DNA from 4 places in the Paeniglutamicibacter selenitireducens genome. Region 2 is predicted to be linked to each of the others. Evidence: riboswitches for the same ligand, from Rfam matches in the RefSeq annotation. Region 2 holds a riboswitch; each other region holds the start of a gene.
What was found. A riboswitch is a leader RNA that binds a small molecule or an ion and turns the genes downstream of it on or off. The one in region 2 is predicted to bind S-adenosylmethionine.
Positions count from the first base shown of each region.

Region 1: another riboswitch for S-adenosylmethionine. It lies ahead of acs (acetate--CoA ligase); the one in region 2 lies ahead of ACSYDW_RS16805 (hypothetical protein).
Region 3: another riboswitch for S-adenosylmethionine. It lies ahead of ACSYDW_RS09835 (methylenetetrahydrofolate reductase); the one in region 2 lies ahead of ACSYDW_RS16805 (hypothetical protein).
Region 4: another riboswitch for S-adenosylmethionine. It lies ahead of ACSYDW_RS15475 (flavin reductase family protein); the one in region 2 lies ahead of ACSYDW_RS16805 (hypothetical protein).

Region 1 covers NZ_JBPULF010000001.1:8,721-11,911, forward strand. The annotation lists gene acs (acetate--CoA ligase) at 1-1,563, opposite strand, end outside; SAM riboswitch class I at 1,569-1,658, opposite strand; gene ACSYDW_RS00050 (ABC transporter permease) at 1,673-2,494, opposite strand; gene ACSYDW_RS00055 (aliphatic sulfonate ABC transporter substrate-binding protein) at 2,494-3,191, opposite strand, start outside.
Region 2 covers NZ_JBPULF010000011.1:99,705-102,895, reverse strand. The annotation lists gene ACSYDW_RS16810 (zinc-dependent alcohol dehydrogenase family protein) at 1-952, opposite strand, end outside; SAM riboswitch class IV at 1,102-1,232, shown strand; gene ACSYDW_RS16805 (hypothetical protein) at 1,254-1,541, shown strand; gene sucD (succinate--CoA ligase subunit alpha) at 1,637-2,539, opposite strand; gene sucC (ADP-forming succinate--CoA ligase subunit beta) at 2,556-3,191, opposite strand, start outside.
Region 3 covers NZ_JBPULF010000004.1:195,974-199,164, forward strand. The annotation lists gene metE (5-methyltetrahydropteroyltriglutamate--homocysteine S-methyltransferase) at 1-807, opposite strand, end outside; gene ACSYDW_RS09835 (methylenetetrahydrofolate reductase) at 875-1,801, opposite strand; SAM riboswitch class I at 1,903-2,021, opposite strand; gene ACSYDW_RS09840 (deoxyguanosinetriphosphate triphosphohydrolase family protein) at 2,401-3,191, shown strand, end outside.
Region 4 covers NZ_JBPULF010000009.1:163,141-166,331, reverse strand. The annotation lists gene ACSYDW_RS15480 (DUF1801 domain-containing protein) at 359-784, shown strand; gene ACSYDW_RS15475 (flavin reductase family protein) at 895-1,404, opposite strand; SAM riboswitch class IV at 1,477-1,589, opposite strand; gene rplI (50S ribosomal protein L9) at 1,851-2,306, opposite strand; gene rpsR (30S ribosomal protein S18) at 2,322-2,561, opposite strand; gene ACSYDW_RS15460 (single-stranded DNA-binding protein) at 2,624-3,191, opposite strand, start outside.

The DNA.
Region 1 (3,191 bases), on a different contig from region 2:
TATCACGTCGTCGGTGCGCCCGAGGATCCAGATGTCCCCGTCGTCGTCGAAGCGCGCGCCGTCACCGGCCAGGAACCAGCCCCGCTGCGCGTACTTTTCCCAGTAGGAGGTGTAGTAGCGCTCCGGGTTGCCCCACACGGTGCGGGCCATGGCCGGGCCGGTGCGGGTCAGCACGATGTTGCCCTGCACGTTCGGTGCCACGGCGGCGCCCTGCTCGTCGACGATGTCCACGGCGACCCCGGGCAGCGCCCGGGTGCCGCAGCCGGGCTTGAACGCGGCGTCGTCCTGCCGCGGGGAGAGGATCGTGGCGCCGGTTTCCGACTGCCACCAGGTGTCCACCATCGGGATGCCGGCGGGGGTGTCGCGGCCGACCTGGGCGCGCAGCCAGCGCCAGGCCTCCGGGTTCACGGCCTCGCCGACGGTTCCGGCCAGCCGGATGGAGGAGAGGTCGTGCGTCGCCGGGATCCCGTCCGGGAACCAGCCCATCAGCGAGCGCACCAGGGTGGGCGCCGTGTAGTAGCTGGTGACCCCGTAGCGTTCGATGATCTCGAAGTGCCGCCCCGGGTGCGGGGCATTGGGGACGCCCTCATAGATCACCTGGGTGACGCCGTTGGACAGCGGGCCGTAGATCTCGTAGGTGTGCGCGGTGACCCAGGCCAGGTCCGCGGTGCACCAGTGGACGTCGTTCGCGCGCTGCGCCGGGTCCGGGTGGGAGAAGAGGAACTCGTGGCTCCACGAGGCCTGCGTCAGGTAGCCGCCCGTGGTGTGGACCAGCCCCTTGGGCTGCCCCGTGGTGCCGGAGGTGTACATGATGAACAGCGGGGTTTCCGCGTCGAACGCCTCGGGGGTGTGCTCGGTGCTGGCGGTGTCGACCGTCTCGTGCCACCACAGGTCCCGGCCCTCCGTCCAGGGGATCTCGCTGCCGGTGCGGCGCAGCACCAGCACGTGTTCGATGCTGTTCTCCCCGGCCACCGCGGCGTCGGCGTTCTTCTTCACGGGCACGGCTGTGCCGCGGCGGAACTGCCCGTCCGTTGTGACAAGGAGCTTCGCGCCGGTGTCCTCCACCCGGAAGCGCAGCGCCTCGGCGGAGAAGCCTCCGAAGACCAGGGAGTGCACCGCCCCGATGCGCGCGCAGGCCAGGGTGATGACGACGGTCTCCACGAGGACGGGCAGGTAGATGACCACGCGGTCGCCCGTGCCGATGCCGAGCGCGAGAAGCGCGTTGGCGGCCCGGGAGACCCGGTCCTGCAGGTCCTTGTAGGTGACGGTGGTGCGGTCCCCGGGCTCGCCCTCGAAGTGCAGCGCCACCTTCTCCCCGCGCCCGGCCTCCACGTGGCGGTCCACGCAGTTGTAGGCGGCATTGAGTTTTCCGCCCTCGAACCAGCGCAGCTCGGGTCCGCGGCGCGCGGCCGGGTCCACGCCGGTGCTGCGGTGGACGGTGTGCCAGTCCGCGGCCCAGTCCAGGCGCCGGGCCGCGGCATCCCAGAAGGCCAGGCGTTCGTCCTCGTTCCACGGGTCTTCGGCGGGCAGGGTGGTCGCGGCGGGGGAAAGTGTTGCAGACATGTGGTTCTCCATCGGTCCTGGCGGTGGCACCGGCCTCGGCGAGGTGGTTGCTGCGGCGTCGTGGAGCCAGGTCTCTCGGCCGCTCTGGATGGGTGGTTGGTGCGGTGCCTCAGGCCCAGCGGTTGATGGCCTTGCGCTCGGCCAGCCCCAGCAGGGCGTCGGTGGTCTTGCCCAGCACCGCCAGCAGGATGATGGCAAGGACCAGGCGGTCGATCCGGCCGTTGTTCTGCGAATCCAGCAGCAGGAAGCCCAGCCCCATGGATGAGGCGATGAGTTCGGCGGCCACCAGGAACAGCCACGACTGGGCCAGGGCCAACCGCAGGCCGGAGAAGATCGCCGGGACCACTGCGGGCAGCTGCACGGTGGCCAGCAGCCTGGTTCCCTTGAGCCCGAAGGCCCGTGCCGCCTCGATCAGGTTCCTGTCCACGTGGCGCAAGGCCAGGTAGACGGTGGTGAAGACGGGGAAGAACGCGCCGATGACGATCAGTGTCACCTTGGAGTCCTCGCCGATCTTCATCCACAGGATCAGCAGCGGCACCCACGCGAGCGAGGGCACGGCTCGGATGGCCCCGATGAACGGCCCGAGCAGGGCGTCGGCGAGGTCGGACAGCCCGACGAGCGCGCCGACCGCCAGGCCCAGCAGGGAGCCGATGGCGAAGCCGACCAGCACGCGCTGGGTGGATATCGCCACGTGCTGTGCGAGCGTCCCGCCGTCGAGCAGTTCAAGGGCCGCTTCGAGCACCGACCCGGGGGTCGGCAGCTGGGAGGTGCTGACCCAGCCAAGCGTCGTGGACGCCTGCCAGAGCCCAAGCAGGACCACCGGGAGAAGGGATCCCAGGAAGATGCGCCCCGCACGGGTCGCCAGCAACGGGTTGCGCGGCCGCCCGGAGGCCCGGGCGACTGCGGGTGAAAGGTCGGAAGGGGCTGGCATTACGGCGTCTTGACCTTCGTGGCGTCCGCCTTCCGGGCGAAGCTGTCATCCACGAGCGAGCCGAGCGCGGTGTCGACGTCGGACTGGGCCTTGACGTCGTGTGATTCCACGAAGATGGGGCCGACCTTGGCGAGGACCTTGGTGAAGGCTTCCCCCGGCACGGCATCCACGCCGAGGTTCGAGCGCTCGGTGATCACCTTGGTGGCGACCGCGGCATCCAGGCCGGCGACTCCCGCGAGGATCTCCGCGGTTTCCTTCTGGTTCGCAGCGGCCCATTCGCGGGCCTTTTCGTAGGAGTCGACGACGGTCTGGGCGACCTCGGGCGACTTCTCGAGGAAGGACTCGGTGGCGTTCAGCGCGCCGTAGGTGTTGAAATCGAGGTTGCGGTAGATCAGCTTCGCGCCGTTCTGCTCGGCCCCGGCCATGATGGGATCCAGTCCGCTCCAGGCGTCAACGGAAGCGTTTTCCAGTGCGGTGCGGCCGTCGGCGTGCTGCAGGTTCTGGACCGTGACGTCCGAGGACTTCAGGCCGTTGGCCTCGAGGGACTGCAGCAGGAAGAAGTACGGGTCGGTGCCCTTGGTGGCTGCGACCTGCTTGCCCTTGAGGTCCGCCACGGAGGATATGGGTGAATCCTTGGCAACGACCAGGGCCGCCCACTCCGGCTGCGAGTACAGGGCGATGGTCTTGATGGGCGAGC
Region 2 (3,191 bases):
TGATGTCCCCTGCGAGCACGGCCTCCAGCAGCTCGGGCAGGTAGGCGCGGGTGCTGGCCGCGCCACCCGCCAGCGAAATGTTCTTCGAGAAAAGCTCGTAGAGGGGCAACGGATCTTCCCCGTGCGGCACCCCGACGAAGCCGATGGCGCCGCCGGGCCTGGTGCAGGCCAGCGCCTGTCCCAGGGACTCGGCGGTGCCGACGCATTCGAGCACAGAGTCGGCCAGCACTCCCCCGAGCAGCTCGCGCACCTTGTCGGCGGCTTCCGTGCCGCGCTCGGCGACCACGTCGGTCGCCCCGAAAGTGAGGGCCAGCTCGGTCCTGTCGGCATGCCTGGACATGGCGATGATCCGGGTGGCCCCCAGACGTTTGGCGGCGAGCACGCCGCTCAAACCCACGGCGCCGTCGCCGACCACCACAACGCTGCGCTCCGGCGCCACCTTGGCACCGAGCGCGGCGTGGTGTCCGGTGCCCATGACGTCGGAGAGCGCGAGCAGCGATTTGGACAAGGCCTCGTCCGGCTCCGAGACGCCGGGCACCGGAACCAGGGTTCCATCGGCATTCGGAACGCGCACCGCCTCACCTTGGCCGCCATCGACAGGCAGCCCGTGCTCGTCCTTCCCGCCCCTGACGGCCCGGTGCTCGCAGGCCACGTGGACTCCGTTGCGGCATGGCGGGCATTCCCCGCAGCTGTTGGCCCACGGGGCAACCACGAAGTCCCCGGCCTTCAGGGTGGAGACCTCGTCCCCGACGGCCGTGACGACGCCAATGAATTCGTGGCCGATGCGCCGCGGCTTCGGGATCTGGTTGACGCCGCGGTACGGCCACAGGTCCGACCCGCACACGCAGGCCGCTGTCACCCTGACCAGCGCGTCGGTGCCGGCAAGCAGGACCGGGTCCGGGCAGTCTTCGACGCGGATGTCCCGCGGTCCGTGGATCAGTGTTGCGCGCATGGTGTGCCTTCCGGAAGCTGGTGACGGATATCCGCCTCCCAGCCTATGCCTCCCGGCGCAAAGTCCGCACGGCCGCGCGATGACGCTTTATTGCGCTCAACCGACCGGCGCTGGCGAGGTGTCGGTTGCCCGACGTATGGTGGATACAGCTTCACGAGTTCTGGTTGCTTTCATGGCAAAGCTCCGACTGACCAGGCACCAACCCCATTGTTGTACGGCGGGTGGTTCGGATGACGAAGCGGCCTTCGCACGCATACCCGCGGCAGGGCAAGGACAACCAGCTTCAAGGAACGTGACACCCATGTCCCACCACACGTACACAGCCCCCGCGGCCACCGCCAATCCCCTGCCGCGCTTTGCCGGGGACTGGATCTCCGCCTGGCTTGATTTCGACCCAGGCACCGGGCTCCTGCAGCTGGGTGCCGGCCCCAACGAATGGCTGCTGGAGGCGCTCTCCCCGGACAAGCTCGCGGCGGCGCTGGACGGGCGCGGGCCTGCCGAGGTGCAGTTCAACCCGGAGCTGCGGGTGCTGCTGCTGCCCGGGGGCTACGAGGCCGCCGGCACCTCGTTCTTCCGCCTGCGCGGCTGAGCCACCGGAGCGAACCTGTTTCCGCCGCATAAACGAAACGGCGGTTGGCCACCCGTTTTCACGGGCGGCCAACCGCCGAATGCGGAATGCTCAGCTTAGAGGGCGGCGAAAACTTCGCGCAGCAGCTTCGCGGTTTCCGACGGGGTCTTGCCGACCTTCACGCCGGCAGCCTCGAGTGCTTCCTTCTTTGCCTGTGCGGTACCGGCCGAACCGGAGACGATGGCGCCAGCGTGGCCCATGGTCTTGCCTTCGGGGGCGGTGAAGCCTGCCACGTAGCCGACAACCGGCTTGGTGACGTTGGCCTTGATGAAGTCGGCTGCACGCTCTTCGGCGTCGCCGCCGATTTCGCCGATCATGACGATGGCCTTGGTCTCCGGATCCGCCTCGAACGCAGCCAGGGCGTCGATGTGGGTGGTGCCGATGACCGGGTCGCCGCCGATGCCGATGGCGGTGGAGAAGCCCAGGTCGCGCAGTTCGTACATCATCTGGTAGGTCAGGGTACCGGACTTGGAGACCAAGCCGATCGGGCCCTTGCCGGTGATGTTGGCCGGGGTGATGCCGACCAGTGCTTCACCGGGGGTGATGATGCCGGGGCAGTTCGGGCCGATGATGCGGGTGATCTGGTTGCCGTCGGCGTCGACCTTGGACTGGGCAAGTGCCCAGAACTCGGCCGAGTCCTGCACCGGCACGCCCTCGGTGATGACCACGACCAGGCCGATGCCTGCCTCGATGGCCTCTACGACGGCATCCTTGGTGAAGGCCGGCGGAACGAAGACGATCGACACGTCGGCGCCGGTTTCGGCCATGGCTTCGGCAACTGCGCCGTAGACCTTGATGTCCTTGTCGCCGTGGACGACGGTGGTGCCGGCCTTGCGGGCGTTGACGCCGCCGACGACGTTGGTTCCGGCCTTCAGCATCAGGGCGGTGTGCTTGGTACCCTCGCCACCGGTGATGCCCTGAACGATGACCTTGGAGTCCTTGTTAAGGTAAATGCTCATGTTCGCGTATCCCTACTTACTTCGCTGCGTTGGCGAGTTCGGCGGCCTTGTCGGCGCCCTCGTCCATGGTTGCTGCCAGGGTGACCAGCGGGTGGTTGGCTTCGGCCAGGATGCGGCGGCCTTCCTCCACGTTGTTGCCGTCAAGACGCACAACGAGCGGCTTGTTGGCTGCGGAACCGAGCTCGGCCAGTGCGCCGACGATGCCCTTGGCAACGGCGTCACATGCGGTGATGCCACCGAAGACGTTCACGAACACGGACTTGACCTGCTCGTCATTCAGGATGACGTCCAGACCTGCGGCCATGACCTCTGCAGAGGCTCCACCGCCGATGTCCAGGAAGTTGGCGGGCTTCACGTTGCCGTGGTTCTCGCCTGCGTAGGCAACGACGTCCAGGGTGGACATGACCAGGCCAGCACCGTTGCCGATGATGCCCACTTCGCCGTCCAGCTTGACGTAGTTGAGGTCCTGCGCCTTGGCCTTGGCCTCGAGCGGGTCCGCGGCGTCCTTGTCCTCAAGGTCTGCGTGGTGCGGGTGGCGGAAGTCGGCGTTCTCGTCGATGGAGACCTTGCCGTCCAGTGCCACGATGTCGCCGGCGCCGGTGCGGACCAGCGGGTTGACCTCAACCAGGGTTGCGTCTTCCTTCTTGAAGAC
Region 3 (3,191 bases), on a different contig from region 2:
GCCCGGGCGGGCGGTGTCTCCGGCGGTGCCGTAGCCGAAGGTCACCAGCAGGGCCGGGCGTTCGGTGGCGGCGGCCAGTGTGGCGTAGACGGACTCGGCCAGGCCGCCGGGCAGTGCCAGCTCGGCGCCGCGGTCCGTGACGAGGGCCGGCTCGTCGAGCTGGATCCACGGGGCGCCCGCGGCGGCGAGCTCGCCCAGGATCCGGGCGTAGGCGGCGACGACCTCGTCGATGCGGGTCAGCGGGTCGAAGCCCCCCGGTGCGCCGTCCTCGGCCTTGGCCAGCAGCAGGTAGGTGATGGGGCCCACGAGGGTGGGGCGGATGGTCTTTCCGGCGGCGGCGTGCGCCGTGAAGGACTCGAGGAGCGGCGTGGCGTTGGCGGAGATCGGGGTGGCGGGGCCGATCTCCGGGACCAGGTAGTGGTAGTTGGTGTCGAACCACTTTGTCATTTCCAGCGGGGCGCGGGACTCGTCGCCGCGGGCCAGCACGAACGAGGCGGCCGTGCTGATGGCGCCGTCGGCGTCGGCAAGGTCCGCGAAGCGGGTGGGCAGCGCGGAGAGCGCGACGGTGGCATCGAGCACCTGGTCGTAGTAGGCGAAGTCGCCGGGCAGCGAGGCGTCGGCGGCACCCAGGCCCAGGGCGGCCAGCGTGGCCAGGTTTGCCTGCTGCAGGTCGCGGGCCGCGGTGTGCAGCGCCGCCTCGTCGGTGCGCTTGGCCCAGTGGGACTCGAGGGCCTTCTTGAGCTCGCGGTTCGGGCCGATGCGCGGGTAGCCGAGGATGGATGCTGCGGGGAAGGTTGGCTTCGTCATGGTGTTTCTCCTTGGGTGTTGAACGTGGGGGAAAGAGTCGGTGGGGATTGGTGCGGGCCCGGCGCGCCTAGACGGCGGCGCGGGCCGCCCAGGAATTGACGACCTGGGCGCGGGTGCGGGGCAGTTCGAGCCGTTCGATGACATCGAGTGACCCGCGGTGGTCGTTGAAGGTGTACAGGTGGACCCCGGGGGCCCCGTCGTCGAACGCGCGCCGCGCCAGCGTGACGGCGGCGGTGACCCCGAGGTGGTGGCGTTCGGCGTCGCTGCCCGCGGTTTCCAGCGCGTGTGCCAGCACCGGGTCCGGTTCGACGCCCGTCATCGCTGCCAGCCGGTTCAGCCGCTTCAGCGAGTTCAGCGGGATGACCCCCGGGATGATCGGGATGGACACCCCGGCGCGGCGTGCCGCGTCGACAAGGTGGGTGTACTCCTCCGGGCGGAAGTACACCTGGGTGATCGCGTAGTTGGCCCCGGAGCGCTCCTTGGCCAGCAGCACCTCCACGTCGTGCTCGAACGACGGGGACTCGGGGTGCCGGATCGGGTAGGCCGCCACACCCACGCCCAGCCGGCCGCCGGCCAACGCCGCCGAGTGCTCGGACTCGACCTCGCGGATGAGCTCGATGAGGTAGCGGGCGAACGGGAACTCCCCGCGCCACCCGTCGGGGTCGGTGGGCAGGTCCCCGCGCAGGGCCAGGACCCCGCGCACCCCGAGCGAGATGAAGTGGCGGATCAGGTTCTCGAGGGACTGGCGGCTCTCCCCCACACAGGTCAGGTGCGCCAGCGGGCGCAGCCTGGTGTTCTGGATGAGGTGTTCGATGAGTTCCAGCGAGGCCCGGCGGCGTGCATGGGTGCCGGAGTAGGTGACCGACACATAGTCGGGGCTCGAGGCCTGCAGCGCCTCGATGCTGTTGAAAACGCCCTCGGTCGCGTCGCGGTTCACCGGCGGGTACAGCTCGTAGGACAGTGACGGCGGGGCCGCGGACGGTGCAATGCTCATGTGTTTCTCCTCGTCAGAACGAGGGAGGCCCCAGGTACGCCACAATAGCCGCGACCCTCCGGGACGGAGGTGCGCGGCGATGGTGAGCGGGTTGTGAAGCGGCTCCATCGCTTCTGGCCTTAGCACCCTCGAGGACGGACGCCCCGCACGGGGGAATCCATCGAACCGATGGTTGCTGCGGCGTCAACGAGCCAGATCTCTCAGCCGCTCTTGATGGTTGATGCATTCATCATGTTCCAGGTTCCGCCCGGCGTGCAAGGCGCCTGGCGCGCACCGCGTCACGCGGGGCAAAAACGCTTCACATGACGTTTTCCGCCCCGCTCCGCGGCACCGCCCGACGCCTTTGTGACGCTGGTGGTTCGGTGAATCCCGCGGATTTGCGGCGATCCGACGCCATTGCGTTACTTTCGCCGCCAAGTGTGAAGCCAGTGTGACGGTCGGGCGTGCCGCCTCCCCGCACCGGCTTCCCGCGCCTCCCGGTGCCGGGGAGCCGGCACCGGTTCCCCCGCCGGCACGCCGCGATGCCCCGCGACACCCCCGGCGCGTTCCGCGGCAGGTGCGCGGCCGGGCCCCGGCACCGAACTAGGCTGGGTCGCACCATGGATACCAGGCAGAAGACCCACCAGGGCGGCGGACGCGGCCGCTCCATCCCCGAGGCCATGCGCGCCGGCGAGGACGAATTCCGCATCGACATCGAACGCATCAGGTTCTCCCCCTACTTCTCCCGGCTCTCGGCCGTCACGCAGGTCATCCCGCAGGCGGGCGCCGGCACCATGGTGCACAACCGGCTCACGCATTCGCTCAAGGTCTCCGCAGTGGCACGCTCCATCGCCATCGGCCTGATCAACGCGGACGAGCACACGCGCAAGACCGTGGCGGGGCTCGGCGGCTGCGACCCCGTGGTGGTGCAGGCCGCGGCCGCCGCCCACGACCTGGGGCACCCCCCGTTCGGGCACCTGGGCGAGCAGGAACTGGACCGCGTGGCCCGCCGCACGCTGGGGCTTCCCGACGGCTTCGAGGGCAATGCGCAGAGCTTCCGCATCCTCACGGCGTTGGACAGCTGCGAGGCCACGCCGCGCGGGCTGAACCTCACCGCGGCGGTGCGCGCCGCGGTGCTCAAGTACCCGTGGACCCGCAACGAGTGGCAGGGACGGCCCGGCGGCCCCGCGCGGATGCTGCCACGCGGCGTCGGGTCCGGCGGCGCCGGGGCGCACAAGTTTTCCGCCTACGACATCGAGGCCGCGGAGATGCACGAGGTGCTCTCGGTGTTCCCGGGCATCGCCCGGCACCAGCAGACCCTTGAGTGCTCGGTGATGGACATCGCCGACGACATCGCCTACGCCGTCCACGACCTCGACGATTTCTACAGGGCCGGGGTGCTGCAGTACCC
Region 4 (3,191 bases), on a different contig from region 2:
ACCCCAATTGCCTCAAACCCAACACGGTTATCCACAGGGGTTGTGCATAACCTGTGAACCTTTCGGCGTGTTGTGTGCACAGTCTGGGGAGAACTCTGTGGATTACCACTGTAGATTTGCAATAAGTGGCATCTGACTAGGCCTTATTTGATAAGCGGGCTGTGGACAGAAAATAGTTATCCACAGATTGGCAGAGTGAAAACCCTGGTTATTCACACAAGAACCCCGAGATTCCGGGGTTAATCCCCGCGGCTTTCTCCCGTTACCCACAAACTATCCACAGCTATCCACATGGGTCACGGAAATCTGGGGATGACTGAGGTTGATGCGCCTCGGAACCGCTGCAATACTGGCTCGCATGGCCGTCAACAAAACCGCACCCACTCCGGTTGATCCGCACGAGTTCATCGCCTCCGTCGAACATCCTGTCCGGCGCTCCGATGCACAAGCTCTGCTGGAAATGATGGAAGAAGTATCCGGGCAGCCCGCGACCATGTGGGGGCCAACCATCGTCGGGTTCGGCTCCTACCACTACAAGTACGATTCGGGACGAGAGGGCGACGCCGCGGCAATCGGCTTCTCGCCACGCTCCACGAACCTGGCCCTCTACGGCCTGACCATCGCCCCCGAGTCCGAGGACCTCCTGGCCGCGCTGGGAAAGCACAAGCGAGGCGCCTCCTGCCTGTACGTCAACAAGCTCGGCGACGTCGACCTCGCGGTACTCGCGGAACTTGCGCGGCGTGGCTACCGCCACATGGTGGACACCGTCCACGACCCGTCCTGAGGCCGACAGCGAATCCTGCCGCCGCATGCGGCACGAGCCCGCCGGGCCACGGCCTAACCAGTTTGGTCGGACAAGGGCCCGGCAGGCTCGTGCACTGCGCGGGGAACGTCTCAGGAGACGAGCTGCCCGGTTTCCAGGCGGCGGAATGCGGATCCGTGGAAGACCAGCGGGGACTCCGACGCGTCGCTCGTCTGGTGGCCGTGGACCCGCAGCAGCACGACGTGGTGGTCGCCAGCGGGAATCTCCTGCTCCACCGAGCAATCCAGCCACAGGCTGGCATCGTGGAGCAGCAGCGCGCCCTCGTCGGTCGAATCAAGGCGAAGCCCCGCAAAGCGGTCGCCGGTCTTGGACGCGATCTGACGGCACACGCCCTCGTTCTTCTCGCTGAGCACCGACACCCCGATACGGGCGCTGGAGCGGATCACCGGCCAGGTGCGCGAGGTGTTCTGCACGGCGAACATCACCAGGGGTGGATCCATCGAGACGCCCACGGTGAACGAAGAAGCGACGATGCCCTGCGGCTCTCCGTCGATGATGGCGCACAAAGCCGCAACGCCCGAGGGATGCTGGGCGAATACGTTGCGCAAGGTGTTGGGGGTGAGGTCTGTGGCAAGCGTCATGGATCGGTCCTTCGGCGTCGTGCGCACCTCGGATCACGCATGCGCCCGATGCGCAGCAGCCTGTTCCTGGGTGTGCGGTACTTGCCCCCGGGGTCCCGCGGGCCGAATCGTCACCTGGAGCACCCCACTACCGTGAGAGGGTTGCCGGTCAACAAGCCAGGGCTTTTCCGTTGACACTCTTGATTCATGACTAACGTTAGGAGAAAGGTTTAGCTCCAGTCAAAGATTGTTTCGACACATTGGTTAACGGAGGGTAAGAATCGAAGAATCTGCGACAATATCTCGCTTTCCGTGCCCGGGTATCGATAGTCTGCCGCAAAAGTTCCCGCTTGGGCGTCCACTCCCCCGGAACCGCAGCGACCTGGCCCGTTAAAGCACTGGGGACCCCACCCGAAGGTGGGGTCCCCAGTGCCCACAGCCCCGAAGAGCGGTGGATCCGCAGCGAATTACTTCTTTGCGGCTACGACTACCAGCGAGATGGTCGCGGACACATCGGTGTGCAGGCGCACGGTCGCCGAGTAGTTACCCGTCGACTTGATGTGGTCGTTGATCTCGATGTTGCGCTTGTCGATCGCGCCAACGCCGGCGGCTGCAACAGCCTTGGCGATGTCGTCGGTCTTGACGGTGCCGAAGAGGCGACCGGTAGCGCCAGCCTTGACGGACAGCTTGACCGGCTTGGCGGAGATAGCGGCGGCGAGAGCCTGTGCTTCTTCCAGGGACGCAACGGCGCGAGCGGCACGTGCAGCCTTGATCGACTCCACCTGCTTTTCACCGCCCGGGGTCCAGGTGATGGCGAACGAACGCGGGAGAAGGTAGTTACGTGCGTAACCGTTCTTCACCTCAACGATGTCGCCTGCGGCACCGAGGCCGGTAACTTCGTGGGTCAGAATGAGCTTTGCCATGTTTGTATACCTTCCTTAGCCGCGGCCAGCGCCGGAGTAAGGCAGCAAGGCTACTTCACGCGCGTTCTTGATGGCCTGTGCGATCTTGCGCTGTTCCTGAACGGAAACGCCGGTAACGCGACGGGCACGGATCTTTCCGCGATCCGAAATGAACTTGCGCAGCAATGCTACGTCCTTGTAGTCGATGACGGTGATGTCAGCGGCCTTCAAGGGGTTGGACTTTGGTTTGGGCTTACGGAGTTCAGCCTTAGCCATCGTGGAGCTCCTTTATCAGGTGGAGCCCGCAGAATTTTCTGCGGGATGGTGAATAAATTTGTTTAGAAAGGCGGTTCGTCAGAACCCGGGTTGCCCCATCCGCCGTTGTTTCCTCCGGCAGGAGCACCCCATGGATCGGCTGCCGGTGCATTCCAGCCGCCACCGTTGTTTCCGCCGGCGTTGCCGCCACCGAAACCACCCTGGCCGCCGGCGTTGCCGCCGCCGAATCCGCCGCCGTTGCCGCCGGCATTCTGACCGCCAAAGCCACCATTGCCACCATTGCCGGAGCGCTGGGTGCGGGTGACCTTTGCGGAAGCGTAACGCAGCGACGGGCCGATTTCATCGACCTCGAGCTCGGTGACGTTGCGCTTTTCGCCTTCCTTGGTTTCGTAAGAACGCGACTTGAGGCGGCCCTGAGCAATGACACGAGTGCCCTTGGTCAACGTCTCAGCGACGTTTTCGGCAGCCTCACGCCACACCGATGCGCGGAGGAACAGCGTGTCGCCGTCCTTCCACTCATTGGACTGGCGATCGAAGGTTCGCGGGGTCGAAGCAATCGTGAAGTTCGCGACTGCCGACCCTGACGGGGTGAAACGAAGTTCTGGGTCACCGGTCAAGTTGCCGATTACC